DNA from 3 places in the Azospira sp. MPR-E4 genome. Region 1 is predicted to be linked to each of the others. Evidence: predicted binding sites of a transcription regulator. Region 1 holds the regulator's gene; each other region holds the start of a gene.
The links. The regulator sigma-54, encoded in region 1, starts transcription at its own class of promoters, with help from an activator protein. The targets are predictions, from matches to a motif close to TGGCACGCTTNCTGCTNA.

Region 1 (6,375 bases):
GGCCACCTGTTCGGCCTTGAGGATGTCGAACTTGACCACGTATTTGGTGGTCTTGAACTTGCCCTTCTGCAGCAGCTTGCGGGCGGCGCTGGGGTCACCCATGGTGTAGGCCAGGGTGAACTCGTTGAGCAGGGGCCCCATGTCGGAGCGTTCGAGAATCTTGAAGTTGGCCTTGCCCAGTTCCAGTTCGGCGTAGTCGGCGATGTTGTTGGGGCCGTATTTCTGGGTAAAGGAGGCGTTGTTGGACTTCACCTCCCCCGGGATGACCACCAGGGCCGGGCCCTTCTTCGCCGCATTGGCGTACTCCACCGGCTTGTACATGGCCTTGTCGGCCATTTCGTTGGCCTGCTTGGAGGTGTCGCTGCCGGCGGTGGGCGACGGGCTGTCGAAAACCGGCTGGGCATGGGCCGAACCGGCGCAGGCCAGGGCCAGGGCAATGGGGGCGATGTACTGACGCATGAAAGACTCCGTAGGTTTATTTTTTTGGTTTGCCGGCAGCCCGGCAGTAATCGTTGTAGAGCTTGGCCACGACCTCCTCGGCCTGCTCATGGACCAGCTCCAGGGCCATGCCGGCGGTGTCACTGCCGGAATAGGACTCGGCCTTGGCCGTGGCGGTGGAAATGGTGCGGCCGTCCGCCGCCGCCAGGGTGAAATGCATGGTCACATAGACCTCGGGCAGGCGCACCACCGGGTTGTAGGCGGTGCGGGTGGAAACCCCGCCCTTGAGCACGAAAGCGGCGCCCAGCTTGCTGGAAGCGGCCAGGGCCGCGTCCGGGTCGTTGCGGAAATAGGCCTCCATCTCGGCCTGGGCGATGCGGGCCCGCTGCTCCTCGGCGGTGTAGGTCTTCAGGCCCAGGGCCTTCAGCTTCTGGTTGATCACGGCGGCATGGCGGCCGTATTTGCTGCCCTGCAGCTGGTAGCCGTCGGCCGTCTGGTCGGCCAGGGCCACCAGGATGCCCTGGTTGCGCAATGCCGCCTTGCAGGGTACGGCCAGATGCTGGGCGATGCGGCCGCGGCGGCCCTCCTCCTCGGCAGCACCCTGCTTCTCGTCCTCGGCAAAACTGAAGGCCCGGGCGCCGCCGGTTGCCGCCAGCAGCAGGCCGCAGCAGAGCAGGCGGGAAGCGGCACGCAGGGGGGCAGGCTTCATCTCGGGGCTCCAGGGAAAGTCCCCGGCATCAACGCCGGGGCAGGTGGAATGGGGCAGGCCATTCTGTCAAAAAAAATGCCAGCCTTCAATCGGCTGGCATTTTTGCGGGAAGTCCGCCCCGGGCTTACTTGGCAGCCTGGCTGTCGGCTTCGCACTTCTTGATGAAGGAGGCCTTGGCGGCACCGGCCAGCTTCTTCTCCGCGGCCTTGGACTGGCACTCCGCATTGGCGGCGGGAGCATCGGCGGTCTTGCCGGAGAGGCAGGTCTTCATGAATCCCTTGCGCTCGTCGCCCTTGAGGCCCTTCTCGCCGGCTTCCTTGTTGCAGTTCTTCATGCGCTCCTGCTGGGGCGTCGGCGCTTTGGCCGCGTCGGCGGCGCCGGCAACGGGAGCCAGGCCGATACAGGCCAGGGAAAACAGGGCTAGCAGCATCTTTTTCATGGTGTCTCCGTCAGTGGTCAGGCAGGGCTTACCACTATGCGTTCGTCAAATATCGTCGTCAAGCAGCAGCTTCTGCTGCCGGGTGATGAATTCCTGCATGTTGTCGATGCCGCGCAGCTGCAGGATGCTGTTGCGCACCGCCGCCTCCAGCAGCACCGCCAGGTTGCGCCCGGCAGCCACCGGAATGACCACCTTGCGCACGGCCACGCCGAGGATCTCCTGGGTCTGGGCATCCAGGGGCAGGCGCGGCGCATCCACCCCGGCCACCGGCTTTTGCAGGTGCACGATCAGCTTTAGCTTCATTTTCCGCCGGGAGGCGGTCTCGCCGAAGATGGTGCGGATATTGAGCAGGCCCAGGCCCCGCACTTCGAGGAAGTCCCGCAGCATGCCAGGGCAACGGCCCTCGATGGTGGCGGGAGCGATGCGGGCCAGTTCCACCACGTCGTCGGCGACCAGACCGTGGCCCCGGGAAATCAGTTCCAGGGCCAGTTCGGACTTGCCGACGCCGGAATCGCCGGTGATGAGGACGCCCATGCCCAGCACGTCCATGAAGACGCCATGCACCGACACCGTGTCCGCCAGGCGGCGGGAGAGGTAGATGCGCAGCAGGTCGATCACGGCCGAGCAGGGTTTGGCGGTGGTGAACAGGGGCGTGCCGGTGCTCTCGCAGCCCTCCAGCACGGCCGGCAGCACTTCCAGGCCCTCGGCGACGATGACGGCAGGGGGCTGGGCGGCGAAAATTTCGTTCATCTGCGCCTTGAGGCGCTCAGGATTGACGCGGCTCAGCCACTGGTACTCGGCGGCGCCGATGACCTGCAGGCGTTCCGGGTGGATCAGGTTGAGGTGGCCGACCACGTCGGCGCCGTAGTTGCCCCGCTCCCGGATCTCGATGGAGCGTTCGGCACCCTGGGCCGCGACCCAGGTCAGGGACAGCTTGTCCTGGTGGTCCTCAAACAGCTGGCTGATGGAGATTTGCCGCATGGTTCCCCCAGTCGGTGAACAGGCGGTGGGCGTCGTCGGTGTTGTCGCAGGCGCCCAGGGCCTCGCGGAAGGCCCGGTCGGAGAAACGCTGGGCCAGCTCGGAAAGAATCTGCAGATGCTGCTCGGTGGCCTGTTCCGGCACCAGCAGCACGAACATCAGGCCGACGGGCTTGCCATCGGGGGAATCGAAAGGCACCGGGGCGGACAGGCGCATGAAGGCGCCGGCGGCTTCCTTGAGCCCCTTGATGCGGCCGTGGGGAATGGCAACCCCCTGGCCCAGGCCGGTGGAACCGAGTTTTTCCCGGGCGAAGAGGCTGTCGAAAACCGTGGCCCGGGCGATGCCCAGGTTGTTCTCGAACAGCAGTCCGGCCTGCTCGAATGCCCGCTTCTTGCTGCTGGCTTCGAGGTCCAGCAGGATGTGGGCGGGAGGGAGGAGTTTGGCGATCAGATCCATGGGGCGGGAACCTTCCCCGAACAGCGGGATGGCGGCGGCAGGGCCGGTTGGAGACTGGGATTCAGGCAGGATACCTGGCGAAAAGTGGCGGGATCATAACGGAAAACGACCCCGCCGCCTATGCCTTTCATCCCAGTCCCGGAGAGGGAATCAGATCACTCTTCGATGTGATTCTTGATGGTGTCGCGGTGGTGATCCTGGGCCTTCTGCTTGTACTTCTGCACCTGGCGGTCCAGCTTGTCGATCAGGGTGTCCACGGCGGCATACAGGTCGGCATCCTCGGCATCCACGTGGATGTCCTTGCCGGGCACGCGCACGGTGACTTCAGCCTTCTGCTTCAGCTTTTCCACGGTGAGGATGACGTTGACGTCGATGACGCTGTCGAAGTGACGCGTAACCCGCTCCAGCTTGGCAGTGACGTAGTCGCGGATCGCCGGGGTGACTTCCAGGTGATGTCCGGTGATGTGCAGGTTCATGGCTCGCTCCTTTTTTAGATGGACTTGCGTAGGTTGGCCGGCGAAATGTTGAGCGCTTCTCTGTATTTTGCAATGGTTCGACGCGCCACAACAATGCCTTGTTGGCCAAGAATTTCGGATATTTGACTGTCCGAAAGGGGTTTTTTGGGGTCTTCGGCCGCCACCAGCTGCTTGATCAGGGCCCGGATGGCGGTGGCCGAACAGGCGCCCCCCGTATCCGTGGCCACGTGGCTGCCGAAGAAATACTTGAGTTCGAAAATGCCCCGGGGGGTGGCCATGTACTTCTGGGTGGTCACCCGGGAAACGGTGGATTCGTGCAGGCCCAGGGTTTCGGCGATTTCCCGCAGTACCAGGGGACGCATGGCCACCTCGCCGTGTTCGAAGAACTGGCGCTGGCGGTCCAGGATGGCCTGGGACACGCGCAGGATGGTGTCGAAACGCTGCTGCACGTTCTTGATCAGCCAGCGGGCCTCCTGCAGCTGGCCGGAGAGGCTGGAGCCGCGCTGCTTGGAGAGGATCTCGGCGTAGAGCCGGTTGATGCGCAGGCGCGGGTAGGCGTCCGGATTGATGCTGGCGGTCCACTGGTTGCGCACCTTCTTCACCACCACGTCCGGGGTGATGTAGCGGGCATCCAGGGGCGCGTACTGGGCGCCGGGCCGGGGGTTGAGGCTCTTCACCAGGTTGGTGACGGCGCGCAGGCGCTCGTCGTCGCAGCCCAGCAGCTTCTTCAGCTTGGTGAAGTCCCGGCCGGCCAGCAGTTCCAGATGATGGCGCACCAGCTTCAGGGCCTGGTCCCGCACCTCGTCGGCCGGCAGGGCTTCCAGCTGCAGGGCCAGGCATTCGCCCGGAGTGCGGGCGCCGACACCGGTCGGGTCCAGGTGCTGCAGGTGGCGCAGGGCGATCTGCAGGTCGTCCAGGTCGATTTCCAGCTCTTCCGGCAGGGCTTCCTGCAGCTCCTCCAGGGGCTGGGTCAGGTAGCCGTCCTCGTCCAGAGCCTCGATCAGGAAGCTGACCAGCTGCCGGTCCCGCTCGGAGAGCTGCATCAGGCCCAGCTGCCAGTTGAGGTGGTCGCGCAGGGAGGTGTTGGCGGCCTGCACTTCCTGGAAGTCGGAATCCTCGTCCTCGTCGCGGGAGGCGGAAGGGTAGCTGCCTTCGGCAAACCAGTCCTCGCCCTCGCCCAGGCTGTCCCGGCTGTCGTCCCGGACTTCTTCGGGGCCGTGACTGTCGGCGCCTTCACCGGATTCGCCGCTATCGCCTTCCCGCGGGCCTTCGGCAGCGGCCTCGGCCGTACTGCCGGCGTATTCGCCTTCGCTCCCGCTGTAGGAGGGCTCGTAGTTCTCGTCCTCGCGCTCCAGCAGGGGGTTTTCCAGCAGATACTTCTCCAACTCCTGCTCCAGCTCGAGCGTCGACAGCTGCAGCAGCCGGATGGACTGCTGCAGCTGTGGCGTCAGGGCCAGGTGCTGCGAGAGTTTGAGTTGGAGGGTTGGTTTCATGGACCCGGGGCCGAAGGGGCCGGCGGCAATGAGCGGGTTGAGGGAAAGACTCGGAGACTGGGCTCGTCAGAGACGGAAGCTCTCGCCCAGATATACTTTTCGGACGTCTTCATTATAAACGATCTCATCCGGGCGGCCAGACGCCAGCACCCGGCCCTCATTGATGATGTAGGCCCGGTCGCAGATGCCCAGGGTCTCACGCACGTTGTGGTCGGTGATGAGCACGCCGATGCTGCGGTCCTTGAGGAAACGGATGATCTTCTGGATTTCCAGCACGGCGATGGGGTCCACGCCGGCGAAGGGCTCATCCAGCAGGATGAAACGGGGAGAGGTGGCCAGGGCCCGGGCGATTTCCACCCGGCGGCGCTCGCCACCGGACAGGGCGGCGGCATTGGAAGCGCGAATGTGGCCGATGTGCAGCTCTTCCAGCAGTTCCTCCAGGCGCAGGTCGATCTCGTGCTTGGGCAGCTTCTGCAGTTCCAGCACGGCGCGGATGTTCTCCTCCACGTTGAGCTTGCGGAAGACGGAAGCCTCCTGGGGCAGGTAGGAAATGCCCAGATGGGCCCGCTTGTGGATGGGGAAGTGGGTCACTTCCTGATTCTGCAGCTGGATGGAGCCGCCGTCGGAGGGCACCAGGCCGACGATCATGTAGAAACAGGTGGTCTTGCCGGCACCGTTGGGGCCCAGCAGGCCCACCACCTCACCGCTGCCCACCTCGAAGGACACGTCATGCACCACGGTGCGGGACTTGTAGCGCTTTTTCAGGTTGTTGGCGGAAAGCTTGGCGATGAGGTCGGGGTTCTGCTCGGACATGGGCTATCGGATTCTATGAATGCGGGGGCGTAAAGGCATTGTGCCAGAGGTGTCGCCCGGGGGTTCTACCAGTCGCTGCCGGACTCGTCGTCCCAGCCGCCCTGCAGCACCTGGCGGACGGTGGCGGCGGCAAAGCCGCGGCTGAGGAGGAAGCGGGTCTGTTTGGCCCGCTCGGCCAGATCGGCGGGCAGGGCGGCGAATTTCTTCTGCCACACCTGGCGCGCCCGTTCCAGCTCGCTGCCGCCCTGGGCCAGGGCCGCGGCGACGGTTTCCTCGGCCACGCCCTTCTGCCGCAGCTCCTGGGCCAGCCGGGCATCGCCGTAGCGGCGGGCGCGGATGGCGACCCTTTCACTGGCATAGCGGGCATCGGAAAGCTGGCGGCGGGCCGCCAGGTCGTCCAGCAGGGTCTCCAGCTCAGCCTCGGATTCTGCGTGGGGCGCCAGCTTGCGGGCCAGTTCGGCCCGGCTGTACTCCCGCCGCGCCAGCAGCCCCAGGGCCCGCTGGCGCAGGCTCGGGGTCATTCCCCGGCAGCGGCCGCCGGGGCGGGATTGGCCACGCCCAGGGCTTCCCGG
Region 2 (6,375 bases), on a different contig from region 1:
GCGAGGCCACCCTGCACGGCCTGGCCCTGCTCGGCGGCTGGCCGGGAGCCTGGCTGGCCCAGGCCTGGCTGCGTCACAAGAGCCGCAAGCAGCCCTTCCGTACCTGGTTCTGGCTGACGGTGGCGGTCAATCTGGCGGTTTTGGCCTTGCTGCTGTGGCGGCTGGGCCAGGACCGCGGCTTTCCCTTTTCCATGCCGGCCATCCCCGTGCCGGGCTGAGGTCGTGAGGCGCCCATGATGAAATTCCGTGTAGTCCGGTCCCTGGTTTTCTGTCTGCTCCTGCTGGGGGGCGGCGTTGCCGCCCGGGCGGAAACCGCGGACGAACGGCCCGAGTGGGGCGTCTTCTTCGCTGCCGCCGAGGCCCGCGGCACCATGGTGGTGGCGGACCGGCGCGGCGGCGGCCACCGCCTGTGGCGCTACGATGCGGAGCGGGCGGCGCGGCGCTATGTGCCCGCCTCCACCTTCAAGATCGCCCATGCCCTGATGGCCCTGGAGAGCGGCGTGCTGCGGGACGAATTCCAGGTCCTGCCCTGGGACGGGGTGCAGCGCGCCATCCCGGCCTGGAACCGGGACCAGGACCTGCGTTCCTCCATGCGCGCATCCGTGGTCTGGGTGTACCAGGACTTTGCCCGGCAGATCGGCGAGGCCCGGGCCCGGCGCCTGCTGCAGGCCATGGACTACGGCAACGCCGAGCCGTCCGGCGGCGAGGACGGCTACTGGCTGGACGGCAAGTTGCGCATTTCCGCCGAGGAGCAGGTGGCCTTTCTCGAGCGCCTCTACCGCAATCAGCTGCCGCTGGCCCTGGCCCACCAGCGGCTGGTGAAGGACGTGATGATCGTGGAGGCCGGCCGCGACTGGATCCTGCGGGCCAAGACCGGCTGGGACGGCCGCATCGGCTGGTGGGTGGGCTGGGTGGAGTGGCCCCAGGGGCCGGTGTTCTTCGCCCTCAACCTGGATACGCCGGGGCGGATGGCGGATCTGCCGAAACGGGAAGGGGTGGCCCGGGCCATCCTGGCGGCCATCGGCGCCCTGCCGGCGGCGGCGCCGGTTTTGCCGAGTGGGGCGAATGCCTCGAGTGCGATGACCGGGGCCGTGTCTCCCGCCACGCCCGGCACCGCCCTGCCAGGCAAATAGGACTTGCCTAAGGGGCCTGCCATGGCGGTGAGGCCCGCGGGATAAGGCTCCCGGCGATGCTGTCGCCGTCAGGCCCGTCCCGCCTGGTTCCCAGCCGGGTGCTGCCCGAGCCGACGGTTTACAGCCCCAGGCCCTGGCCCAGAGTCGTTTCCCCCACCACGTGCCGGTAGCGCCGGTAGCCGTTGCGGCCGCCGGACTTGGCCTGGTACATGGCCCAGTCGGCGTGGCGCAGCAGGGTTTCCGCGTCCTTGCCCGCCTCCGGGTAGAGGGCGATGCCGATGCTGGCGGAAACGTGGCCCTCGCCGTTCGGCAGGGGGAAGGGCCGGTTCATGGCGGCGACGATCTTTTCCGCCACCTGTTCCGCATCCTCGGCCCCCGCCACCTCCGCCAGGAGCACGGCGAATTCGTCGCCCCCCAGGCGGGCCACCGTATCGGCCTTGCGCAGGCAGCCCCGCAGGCGGGCCGCCGCTTCCTGCAGCAGCCGGTCGCCGGCGGCGTGGCCCAGGGTGTCGTTCACTTCCTTGAAATGGTCCAGGTCCACGAAGAGCAGGGCGAAGGCCCGCTCCTGCCGTTCCGACTGGGCCAGCAGCTGGCCCAGGAGGTCGTTGAAGAGGACCCGGTTGGGCAGGCCGGTGAGGCCGTCGTGCAGGGCCTGCTGGCGCAGCTTCTCCTGGTAGGCCTGGCGCTCGGTGATGTCCCGGGCCAGGGTCAGGATCAGGCGGCGGCCGCCGGAGGCGAAGGCGCCGATGCGCATCTCCACCGGGAATTCGTGGCCCAGGCGGTGGCGGTGGCGGCCTTCCTGGGTCACCGGGGCGTTGGTGTCCAGGTTGTGCCACAGCTGGTGCAGTTCGGCGGCGGGAATGCCGACCTCGAAGGCGTCCATGTTGCTGCCGATCAGCTCCTCCCGGGGCAGGCCCAGGCTGTCGCAGGCCTGCTGGTTCACGTCCTCGATGCGGCCGCCGGGGTCGTGCAGGAAGAGGGCGTCGCCGGCCCGTTCCACCAGGTTGCGGAAGCGCCCTTCGCTTTCCCGCAGGGCCCGGGCCTGTTCCTCCAGGCGCTGCAGCTGGCGCCAGATGAGGCCGATGAAGAGGGAGCAGAGGACGATGCTGCCCAGGCCCATGAGGATGATGTGCAGGGTGGTGGCGCGCCAGGGGCGCAGCAGTTCGCTTTCCTCCTGGGAGACGGAGACCAGGATGGGATAGCGCTTGGCCTCGCGGAAGCTTTTCAGGCGCTGGCGCCCGTCCATGGAGCTGGTTTCCAGCAGGGTGCCGCTGGCGCCGCGGCCGGGAGTGCGCAGGAACAGGTCCTGTTCCGGGTAGGCATGGCCCAGGCTGTCGGGCATTTCCGGGTAGCGGGCGAGCAGGGTGGCGTTGCTGTGGTAAAGGGCCACGGCGCCGCCGGGCAGGTGCAGCACGGAGCGGTAGAAGGAGACCACATCGGCCAGGCTGACGCTGGCCAGGATGACGCCGGCGAAATGGCCCCGGGGCCCCACCAGACGGCGGGAGAAGATGAGCCGCTGGGAGCCGTCGAGCAGGGTGCGGGTGGGGGGCGAGATGAGGGGCTCGGCTTCGGCCGTGTCGCGCAGGCGGCGGAAGTATTCCCGCTCCCGCACGTTCATGGCGGGTACCGGGTGGCGGGCCGAGTGGGCCAGCACATTGCCCTGGGCGTCCACCAGCACCAGGTTGGTGACGAAGGGGGTGGCGGTGACCTGGCTGCGCAGCAGCTGGTGCAGGCGCCGGGCCTGCTCCTCGCGCCGGGCCGGGTTTTTCTCCGCCACCAGGGGCGGCATGGCGGCCACTTCCTGGCGGGCGTTGAGCAGGGCCTGGTCGGTGGCGGTGATGGCCCGCTCCATCTGTTCCAGCAGGGCCAGGTTGAGGGTGCTGAGGTTGTCCCAGGCGGCGTTGTAGAGGCGTTCCCGGGTTTCGCCGATTTCCCGGAAGACCAGGCCGATGATGATGGCCACCAGGAGCAGCCAGCCGACCAGCAGGCTGCGTCCGGGACGCACCAGGGGCGGGCGGCTGGGGGGGGCGGTACTGTTTTCGGGAGCCATGGCGTTCTCCATTGGGATGGGGCGCACGAAGCACTCGTCTGTCGGCCCATTCTGGCATGGGCCCGGACTTCCTCAAATAGGCCTTTGGGCCAGCAGGGGACCGGCGGCGGGCGGCAGCCGAGGGATGGTGCCGGGCGCCCGCTGGCGGGGCAGGGCGGGGCGGCGATGCACCAGTTGTGTGCGGCGGCGCGGGCGGCGGGTTTGGTGTTATCCCATTTAAATCATGCGCTTACGGAATGGCATGGCGATTGCTAAATCTCCGGCGTACTCCTGTCGCCTGGGCGGCGGGACTGCCGGTGGTGTGGCCCTCGGGGTCAACGTGAAGCACTGCCCTTCAATGTTTTCTCTCGCTGCCTGATGGCGTTGCGGGAGGGCACGACGGCGTACCGCAATGGCGCGGGCGCAGTCCGAGGCCCGTCCCGCACCCCGGAAGCCGGCGACCGAAGGAGTGCTTCATGAACAAACCCAAACTGGTGCTGGTGGGCAACGGCATGGCCGGCGTGCGCACCCTGGAAGAGCTGCTGAAGATCGCCCCGGACCACTACGACATCACCGTCTTCGGCGCCGAGCCCCATCCCAACTACAACCGCATCCTGCTTTCCCCGGTCCTGGCCGGCGAGATGACGGTGCCCGAGATTGTCCTCAACGATCTGCAGTGGTACGCCGACAACGGCATCAAGCTGCACCTCAACAAGAAGGTGACCAAGGTGGACCGGGTCAGGCGCCAGGTCGTCGCCGAGGACGGCACGGTGGAGTCCTACGACCGCCTGCTGCTGGCCACCGGCTCCAACCCCTTCATGCTGCCCATTCCCGGCAACGACCTGCCGGGGGTGATCGCCTATCGGGACATCGCCGACACTGACGCCATGATCGAGGCGGCCAGGACCCATCGTCACGCGGTGGTCATCGGCGGCGGCCTGCTGGGCCTGGAAGCGGCCAACGGCCTCAAGCTGCGGGGCATGGACGTGACCGTGGTACACGTCGGCCCCTGGCTGCTGGAGCGCCAGCTGGACGAGGTGGCCGGGCGCATGCTGCAGCAGTCCCTGGAGGAGCGGGGCCTGAAATTCCTGCTGCAGAAAAACACGGAAGCCCTCATCGCCGGTGAGAGCGGCCGGGTGGCAGCCATCCGCTTCAAGGACGGCATGCAGATTCCCGCCGATCTGGTGGTGATGGCGGTGGGCATCCGCCCCAACACGGCCCTGGCCGAGTCTTCCGGCATCCACTGCAACCGGGGCATCGTCGTTTCCGACACCCTGCAGACCTACGATCCCAAAATCTACGCCGTGGGCGAATGCGTCAGCCATCGCGGCATCGCTTACGGCCTGGTGGCGCCGCTGTTCGAGCAGGCCAAGGTCTGCGCCAACCACCTGGCGGGCTACGGCATCGGCCGCTACCAGGGCTCGGTGACTTCCACCAAGCTGAAGGTCACCGGCATCGACCTTTTCTCCGCCGGCGACTTCATGGGCGGCAGCGACACCGAGGACATCGTCCTGCACGACCCGGCCGGCGGCGTGTACAAGCGCCTGGTGCTGAAGGACAACAAGCTGGTGGGCGGCGTGCTCTACGGCGACACGGCGGACGGTTCCTGGTACTTCCAGCTGCTGCGGGAGGGCAAGGACGTCAGCCAGATCCGCGACCACCTCATGTTCGGCCAGAGCAACCTGGGGGACACGGGCCACCAGGGCCACAACAAGGCCGCCGCCATGGCCGACAGCGCCGAGGTGTGCGGCTGCAACGGCGTCACCAAGGGCGTCATCGTCAAGGCCATCAAGGAGAAGGGGCTGTTCACCCTGGACGAGGTGCGCAAGCACACCAAGGCTTCCGCTTCCTGCGGCTCCTGCACCGGCCTGGTGGAGCAGATCCTGGCCTCCACCGTGGGCGGCGCCTACCAGGCCGCCAGCAGCGCCGAGAAGCCCATGTGCGGCTGCACCGAGCACAGCCACGGGGCCGTGCGCCAGGCCATCCGGGAGCGGCACCTGACCTCCATTCCGGCGGTGATCGAAGCCCTGGCCTGGAAGAATCCCAACGGCTGCGAGAAGTGCCGCCCGGCCCTCAACTACTACCTCATCTCCACCTTCCCCCACGAGGCCAAGGACGATCCGCAAAGCCGCTTCATCAACGAGCGGGCCCACGCCAACATCCAGAAAGACGGCACCTATTCGGTGGTGCCGCGCATGTGGGGCGGCGTCACCACGCCCAACGAGCTGCGGGCCATCGCCGACGTGGCGGACAAGTACCAGGTGCCCATGGTCAAGGTCACCGGCGGCCAGCGCATCGACCTGCTGGGGGTGAAGAAGGAGGACCTGCCCCACATGTGGGCCGACCTGGCCCAGGCCGGCATGGTCTCCGGCCACGCCTACGGCAAGTCCATCCGCACCGTGAAGACCTGCGTCGGCAGCCAGTTCTGCCGCTTCGGCACCCAGGACTCCACCGGCATGGGCATCGAGCTGGAGAAGATGTTGTTCGACATGTGGAGCCCCCACAAGGTGAAGCTGGCCGTCTCCGGCTGCCCGCGCAACTGCGCCGAATCCGGCATCAAGGACGTGGGCATCATTGCCGTCGATTCGGGCTGGGAAATCCACGTCGCCGGCAACGGCGGCATCAAGACCGAGGCGGCCCAGTTCCTGTGCAAGGTGGCCACCGCCGAAGAGGTCAAGGAATACTCCGGCGCCTTCCTCCAGCTCTACCGGGAAGAGGGCTTCTACCTGGAGCGCACCGTGCATTACGTGCAGCGGGTGGGCCTGGACCACGTCAAGCGCCTGGTGGTGGAGGACGAGGACAACCGCAAGGCCCTGCACGCCCGTCTGCTCGATTCCCTCAAGGACGCCGCCGATCCCTGGGCCGAGCACCAGGAAGCCCCGGCCCGCCGCGAATTCGAGCCCCTGGCCTTCTGAGCCGGCAGGCCGGCACGATTCTCTCGGTGTTCTCTGTGCCCTCTGTGGCAAAAACGGTTTTAAGGAACGAAAAATGAGCCAATGGAAAAACCTCTGCGCCCTGGAAGACATCCCCCTGCTGGGTTCCCGGGTGGTGCAGCACCCGGGCGGCGATATTGCCGTGTTCCGCACCGACGGCGATGCCGTCTTCGCCCTCCACGACAAGTGCCCCCACAAGGGTGGGCCCCTCTCCCAGGGCATCGTGCACGGCCAGCGGGTGACCTGCCCCCTGCACAGCTGGAACATCGAGCTGGCCAGC
Region 3 (6,375 bases), on a different contig from region 1:
GCACTATGTTGATAGCTTGGGTTTCTTTGCATCCCTACTTTTTAAACTTATTGGCAGTAAAGATGGGGAAGTCAGTTCCCGGGCGCTAAAACTGTATGACCGGTACTGTTTCCCCCTATCCCTTCTAGTTGATCGTTTACTTGGAAAATGGGTGGGGAAAAATATTTTTATTGCTGCAATGAGGGAGTCGGATTAATGGCACCACTCCCTACTGAGCATCGTTCCTTTCTCAAGATCAGGGGCACTGCCGACCAGCCGATCACCCATTGCCAAATAAGGTCGATATATCACCACTTCATCCTTGAGGATTAGAGCGGCTTGCTGATTAAAGTATAGCCGCTGCCAGCCTCCTCGCCCCTGCATTGCCAGTGTCGGGCTAGGCCCCAGGAGGGAAGAACAAGCCTTCTCTGCCGTATCAAAAATTCGTTCAACCCGAGCCATTCTCTCAAGGGCCTGCGGTGTTGTAGGACTAATAACCAGGGGACACGCCCACATCTGAAAATAGTCTTCCTGTTCCGGATTCAGTAATCCGCTCCCAGCCCACTCGACCACGCCCTTCCCTTTCAATCGAATCTGCATGCACGGCCGCCCGGTCAGCACAAACCCATAAGGCTCGACTAGGGCAGACAAATCATCCTGAATTCGCTGTGGCAACCCCTCCTCATGGGCCCGAACAGTCGCTCCCAAGACATAAAAATCCCCATCCCATGCATTGATCATTTTTCTCAACCGCGGCAACATCTGCCTCCCATACGGCAGGGTGTACTGGCCCACGATATTCGTAACAACAGAATCGCGATGAAGGAATGGAATCGCCATTGAATAGGTTTGGACTCCGACCGAAAGAAAAAATGCTTTTTTGTTCCTAAGTATGTCCGGAACATCCACTTCGATCCAGGCGCCTTCCCATGCAGTAGGTTGCCAGCGGAAATTACCAACACTGACATACCCATGGGCCACTTGCAAAACCAACAAACACCCCGTGATCAAGGCAGCCCATCGGAGCGGCATGATTCTGATGAGCACCACCGGCAACAGAAGTCCCGCCAACAACCATAAAGGGAGCGCATAGCGTCCGATTGTGGAGCCCCACAGCCAGGCGGAAAATCCCAGTAGCCAGAAGCACACCAAGGCGAACGGCCATTTTGACACTCGAATCTCTGTGGAGCGAATGCTAGCAATAGCCACCCAAACGAGCGCAAGGAGAAGGGGAAAAATTCGCAAATCTGGGCTCAGGTTTTCCGTATAGATACCGGAACGAGCTTCCATCATCCGGAGGGGAAGCAGCAGCAAATCCTTGACGCCCCCAAGTTGAAAGCGTCCATCATGAATACTGACAAACGGAAAATCCGGAGAGTGGAAGAAGCTATTAGCAAAAGGAAATATCGGATTGCCGAACTCTTGCCACAACAGCCAGCCCCAATAGCCGTGCAGCAAAGCCCCACCAGCTACGGCTCCGCCAACTCCTTGCAGAATCACCCGCCAGCTCCAGAAAGAGCGGCCAAGTGCAACCAAAACAAATCCGAGAAAAGCGGGTGCGAAGAAGATGTTGGTAAGCTTCAGACCGATGGCGGCACCCAGCAAAGCGCTCCCCGAGAATATGCGCCACCGCGTGGTCTCAAAGGTAACAGCATACAATGCCGCCATAATCAACAACGACGAAATCGGATCGATAAAGCTACTGCCAACCGTCGTCAGAAAAACGGGAGATACAGCTGATAGAGCGACGCCTACAGCCCGAAAAAAGGAAGTCGCGCCGTCATTGCCAGGCAGCAAACGAAAGCTGAGCCCCCATAACAGCAGAAGATTGCAGACATGAACGAGCGTAAGCAGGGCTGCAATGGCAAAACTGGGTAACCCTAGTTTTATCAACCCATAGAAGGGAAGATATCCTATGGGATTGATATAGCTCTGGACGCCTGCGGCGAGAAAATCCTGCGCAACCCGACCTTCCAGAAACTGATAGGCGCCGTAATAGTGGTAATTGATCAAATCCCAATTTACATCTTTCCCAGCCAAGAACACCCACAGAAAGACGGCAACGACTACTAGCGCTACGGCAGCATACTCAAGCCGTCTCGGAGAAATGTAGTGCATGCTTATCGTCCGGTACGCCGCAAGTTAATTTCCAGTTCTTTGCGCTGCTGATAGGCGGCAGAGTCCAGGATCAAACCGATGGCAAGGGAAAGAACAGCGACTAGCTCAAGGCCCGTGGCCAGGATGGCCAGAGGGAGGTGGTGGATATAGCGCTCCCGCACCCAGTCGGTCAACACGGGAACTGCGGCCACAAGACCACTCAAGAAGAAAAGCAGCGATAAACAGCCAAAAAACTTAAATGGCTTGTAATAACGAAGTATCTGGGCAATGGCAAAAATGACTTTGGCGCCATCTGTAAAGGTATTCAGCTTTGAATAACTCCCTGCCGGACGATCTTGATAATGTACCGGTAGTTCGACGACACGGAACCGCCCATTTACAGCATAGAGAGTTAAATCCGTTTCCAATTCGAACCCTTCGACTAGACAGGGGTAATTCTCGACAAACTGTCGCGTCATCACACGGTAACCGCTCATGATATCGGTCAATCTGGCATAAAAAAGGGAGTTCACCATCCATGCAACCAAAGAGTTGCCAAACCCATGGAAGGGGCGCTTGTTTTCTCGAGCATACGCCCCCGAGCTGAGCCGATCTCCGACAACCATGTCTGCCTGGCCACTCAATACCGGGTCTAATAGCTTCGGCAGAATATCTACCGGATAAGTCAGATCTGCATCTGCCATAACATAAACATCGGCATCCACTTCAAGAAAAGCTCGCCGAACAGCATTTGCTTTCCCCTGCCGGCGCTCCGACAAAACGCAGCCGGAAATGCCGGAAAACTGCAAAGTTTGCAAGGCGACACTACCGGTATCATCGCTCGAATTGTTATCGACCACGATGATCTGCGCCCCCGGCAGTACCCGATGGAACTCCCGAATACAGGCAGCAATAGTCGTCGATTCGTTGTATGCCGGCAGAACAATAGCAATTTGAGTGCGAATAGATTTGGCCATAGCTCAAGACAAAAATGAAAAAAGGGCATGCGTCACGCATGCCCTTTTCTGGTTAAGCCCGGAAATTAACCGCGGCAGGAACCCGGCAGATACTTGGCCTGCAAACCGGTACCGGGGCCGCACTTCCACAGGGCCACAGTTTTACCGGCATCGCTGGAAGTCAGCGGGTTAGAGCCGGCCGCATCGGTATAGGGGGTCAAAGTAACGGTCTTACCATTTACATCACCATTAATGTTCTGGATTTCCACAGACACAACACCTGCGTCACTGGTACTGATGGACTTCACATACTTGGAAGCGCCACCAGTGGCAGAGTTTTCGCAACCCCAGGAGCCGCCCGCAGGCAAAGAGGAGGAAGACTGCACAACTTCACTGATGGTGGTACGACAGGCGGAAGCGGCCAGGATCACTTCGGACATCTTGGCACGGACGGTGTAGTCCTGATAGGCCGGCAGTGCAACGGCGGCCAGAATGCCGATGATCGCAACCACGATCATCAGTTCAATCAGGGTAAAGCCCTTCTGAATGCTTTTCATGAGTAAATCTCCTTAGCAAGTAATAGAACGCCTTGCGACGCCGATGGAATATTAGCAGGAAAGATGCCAACCGACACGGAACCAGGCAAGCCGTTGTTCTCCCTGAACTATGGCTAGTCCCCCGGCGCAAGACCGAGGTGACAAATTACGTCACATTGAACGATACACGTCACCCCGGCCTCAGATATCGATCTGTTCCGGGCTGATGAAGCGGCGGGCATAGGTGGCATAGACCTTCTGCTGCATAAAGACGTCGAACAGGTCCGGATCGATGTGGCCGCCGGCGCGGAAGCGCTCCATGATCGCCAGGGTCTGGGACAGCTTCATGCCTTCCTTGTAAGGCCGGTCCCGGGCGGTGAGGGCTTCGAAGATGTCGGCGATGCCCATGATCCGGGCCTGGATGCTCATCTGTTCCCGGGTCAGGCCCCGGGGATAGCCCTTGCCGTCCATGCGCTCATGGTGGCCGCCGGCGTATTCCGGCACGTTCTTCAGGTGCTTGGGCCAGGGCAGGGATTCCAGCATGCGGATGGTGGCGACGATGTGGTGGTTGATGATCTCCCGCTCGGCCTCGGTCAGGGTGCCGGCCCGGATGGTCAGGTTCTCCACTTCGTCCGCGCTGAGGAAATCGTTTTCCTTGCCCTGCGCATCCTGCCAGCGGTAGCGGCGGGCGATCTGCCGTACCCGCTCCTGGTCTTCCGGCTGCATGGCTTCGCCGCCCACATTGCAGCGCTGCAGGAAGCGCTGGTCTTCTTCCATCTGGGCCAGACTCGCTTCCAGTTCCTGGCGCGCCTGGCTTTCCCCACGGCCGCCGGCAATGGCCTGCCACATGCGAATCTGGGCATCGCGGCGGATCACCTCGAAGCGGGTATCCAACAGATGGATGCGGTCGAAGATGGTCTGCAGCTTGGTCGCCTTGTCCACCACGTGCACCGGCGTCGTCACCTTGCCGCAATCGTGCAGCAGGCCGGCCATCTTCAGCTCGTAGCGGTCCTTGTCGGACATGCTGAAGTCGGCCAGGGGGCCTTCCGTGGTGGCATTCACCGCCTCGGCCAACATCATGGTCAGCTCCGGCACCCGCTGGCAGTGGCCGCCGGTGTAGGGGGATTTTTCGTCGATGGCGGTGTTGATGAGCTGGATGAAGGACTCGAACAGTTCTTCCAGCTGGGAAATGAGCTGCCGGTTGGTCAGGGCGATGGCCGCCTGGGAGGCAAGGGATTCGGCCAGGCGCTGGTCCGCATAGGAGAAGGCCCGCACTTCACCGCTGACGGGATCCTGGGCGTTGATCAGCTGCAAGACGCCGATCACCTCGTTCTCATGGTTCTTCATGGGCACCGTGAGAAAGGACTGGGAGCGGTAGCCGGTGCGGGCGTCGAAGGCCCGGGTGCCGGAGAAATCGAAGCCCTCCGCCGTGTAGGCGTCGGCGATGTTGACCGTCTGCAGATTGAGGGCGCTGTAGGCGGCCACCATGGAATTGTTGGGCTCGCCGCTTTCGGTGTACAGCGGCAGGTCGGGGAACTTGGAGGAGAGGGGCTGGCCGCTGCTGCCGCCAAAGGCGATGGCCAGGGAGTCGGTGCGGACAATCTCGAAGCGCAGATGGCGCCCGTCCTCGGTCATGCGGTAGAGGGTGCCGCCGTCCGCGTGGGTGATCTGCTTGGCCGCCAGCAGGATGCGCTCCAGCAGGCGATCCAGGTTGCGCTCGTGGGAGAGGGCCGCCCCGATCTCGTTGAGTTGCTCCAGGCGCCGGAAAAGATCGTCCAGGGTATCCATGCCCTACCTCCTATTTGATGCAGACCGCGTGTACCTGCTTCATGTCGGTAATGCCCTGCAGCACCTTGTCGATGCCGTCCATCTTCAGGGTGCGCATGCCGTCGTTGAGGGCGCAGGCCACCAGCTCGGCCACCCGGGCATGTTCCTGGATCAGTTTCTTGACGCCGTCGGTCCCGGCCATCAGCTCGTGCAGGCCGACCCGGCCCTTGTAGCCGGTGTCATTGCAGGCGGGGCAGCCCTTGGCACGATACAGGGTGAACTGGCCGTCCTTGGCGTAGCGGCTGTTCCAGTCCCGGTAGACGGCTTCGTAGGAGCCCTTGGGGTCCTTCTTCCAGCTGTCGGTGTTGGTCAGCTCCTCGCAGTACTCGGTCAGCAGCCGCTTCATGTCCTCCGGCGAGGGCTGGTAGGCCTCCTTGCACTCCTTGCACAGGCGCTTGGCCAGGCGCTGGGCCAGGATGCCGAGCAGGGCGTCGGCGAAATTGAAGGGGTCCATGCCCATGTCCAGCAGGCGGATCACCGATTCGGGGGCGCTGTTGGTATGCAGGGTGGCGAACACCAGGTGGCCGGTGAGGGAGGCCTCGATGCCGATGCCGGTGGTTTCCGCATCCCGCATTTCGCCCACCATGATCACATCCGGATCGGCCCGCAGGAAGGAGCGCATGACCGTGGCAAAATCCAGGCCGGCCTTCTTGTTGATCTGCACCTGGCGCAGGCCCTTCTGGGTGATTTCCACCGGGTCTTCCGCGGTCCAGATCTTGGTGTCCGGCGTGTTGATGTGGCCCAGGATGGAATGCAGGGTGGTGGTCTTGCCCGAGCCGGTGGGGCCGCAGACGAAGAAGAGGCCGTAGGGCTTGCTGATGATGCTCTTCAGGGTCTCGTGGTTGTGGGGCGTCAGGCCCAGGCTGTCCAGGGGAATGGGCTCGCCGGCGGCCAGGATGCGCATCACCACGTCTTCCATGCCGCCGGCGGTGGGGATGGTGGCCACCCGCAGCTCGATATCCAGGGGGCCGTATTTCTTG

Region 2: nirB (nitrite reductase large subunit NirB) is a predicted target of sigma-54. The motif match lies at 3,421-3,438, and genes of this name have one in related genera.
Region 3: AC1RTA_RS03820 (pilin) is a predicted target of sigma-54. The motif match lies at 3,641-3,658, and genes of this name have one in related genera.

Annotation. Positions count from the first base shown of each region.
Region 1 covers NZ_JBXAST010000016.1:20,525-26,899, reverse strand. The annotation lists gene AC1RTA_RS07170 (hypothetical protein) at 1-459, opposite strand, end outside; gene AC1RTA_RS07165 (hypothetical protein) at 476-1,147, opposite strand; gene AC1RTA_RS07160 (PsiF family protein) at 1,272-1,586, opposite strand; gene hprK (HPr(Ser) kinase/phosphatase) at 1,632-2,567, opposite strand; gene ptsN (PTS IIA-like nitrogen regulatory protein PtsN) at 2,536-3,021, opposite strand; gene hpf (ribosome hibernation-promoting factor, HPF/YfiA family) at 3,177-3,497, opposite strand; gene AC1RTA_RS07140 (RNA polymerase factor sigma-54) at 3,512-4,990, opposite strand; gene lptB (LPS export ABC transporter ATP-binding protein) at 5,057-5,803, opposite strand; gene recX (recombination regulator RecX) at 5,869-6,324, opposite strand; gene recA (recombinase RecA) at 6,321-6,375, opposite strand, start outside.
Region 2 covers NZ_JBXAST010000022.1:29,658-36,032, reverse strand. The annotation lists gene AC1RTA_RS08750 (DUF1294 domain-containing protein) at 1-218, shown strand, start outside; gene blaOXA (class D beta-lactamase) at 237-1,133, shown strand; gene AC1RTA_RS08740 (sensor domain-containing diguanylate cyclase) at 1,252-3,183, opposite strand; gene nirB (nitrite reductase large subunit NirB) at 3,639-6,077, shown strand; gene nirD (nitrite reductase small subunit NirD) at 6,151-6,375, shown strand, end outside.
Region 3 covers NZ_JBXAST010000007.1:42,470-48,844, reverse strand. The annotation lists gene AC1RTA_RS03835 (class I SAM-dependent methyltransferase) at 1-196, shown strand, start outside; gene AC1RTA_RS03830 (glycosyltransferase 87 family protein) at 193-2,097, opposite strand; gene AC1RTA_RS03825 (glycosyltransferase family 2 protein) at 2,100-3,053, opposite strand; gene AC1RTA_RS03820 (pilin) at 3,119-3,589, opposite strand; gene AC1RTA_RS03815 (HD domain-containing phosphohydrolase) at 3,770-5,356, opposite strand; gene AC1RTA_RS03810 (GspE/PulE family protein) at 5,367-6,375, opposite strand, start outside.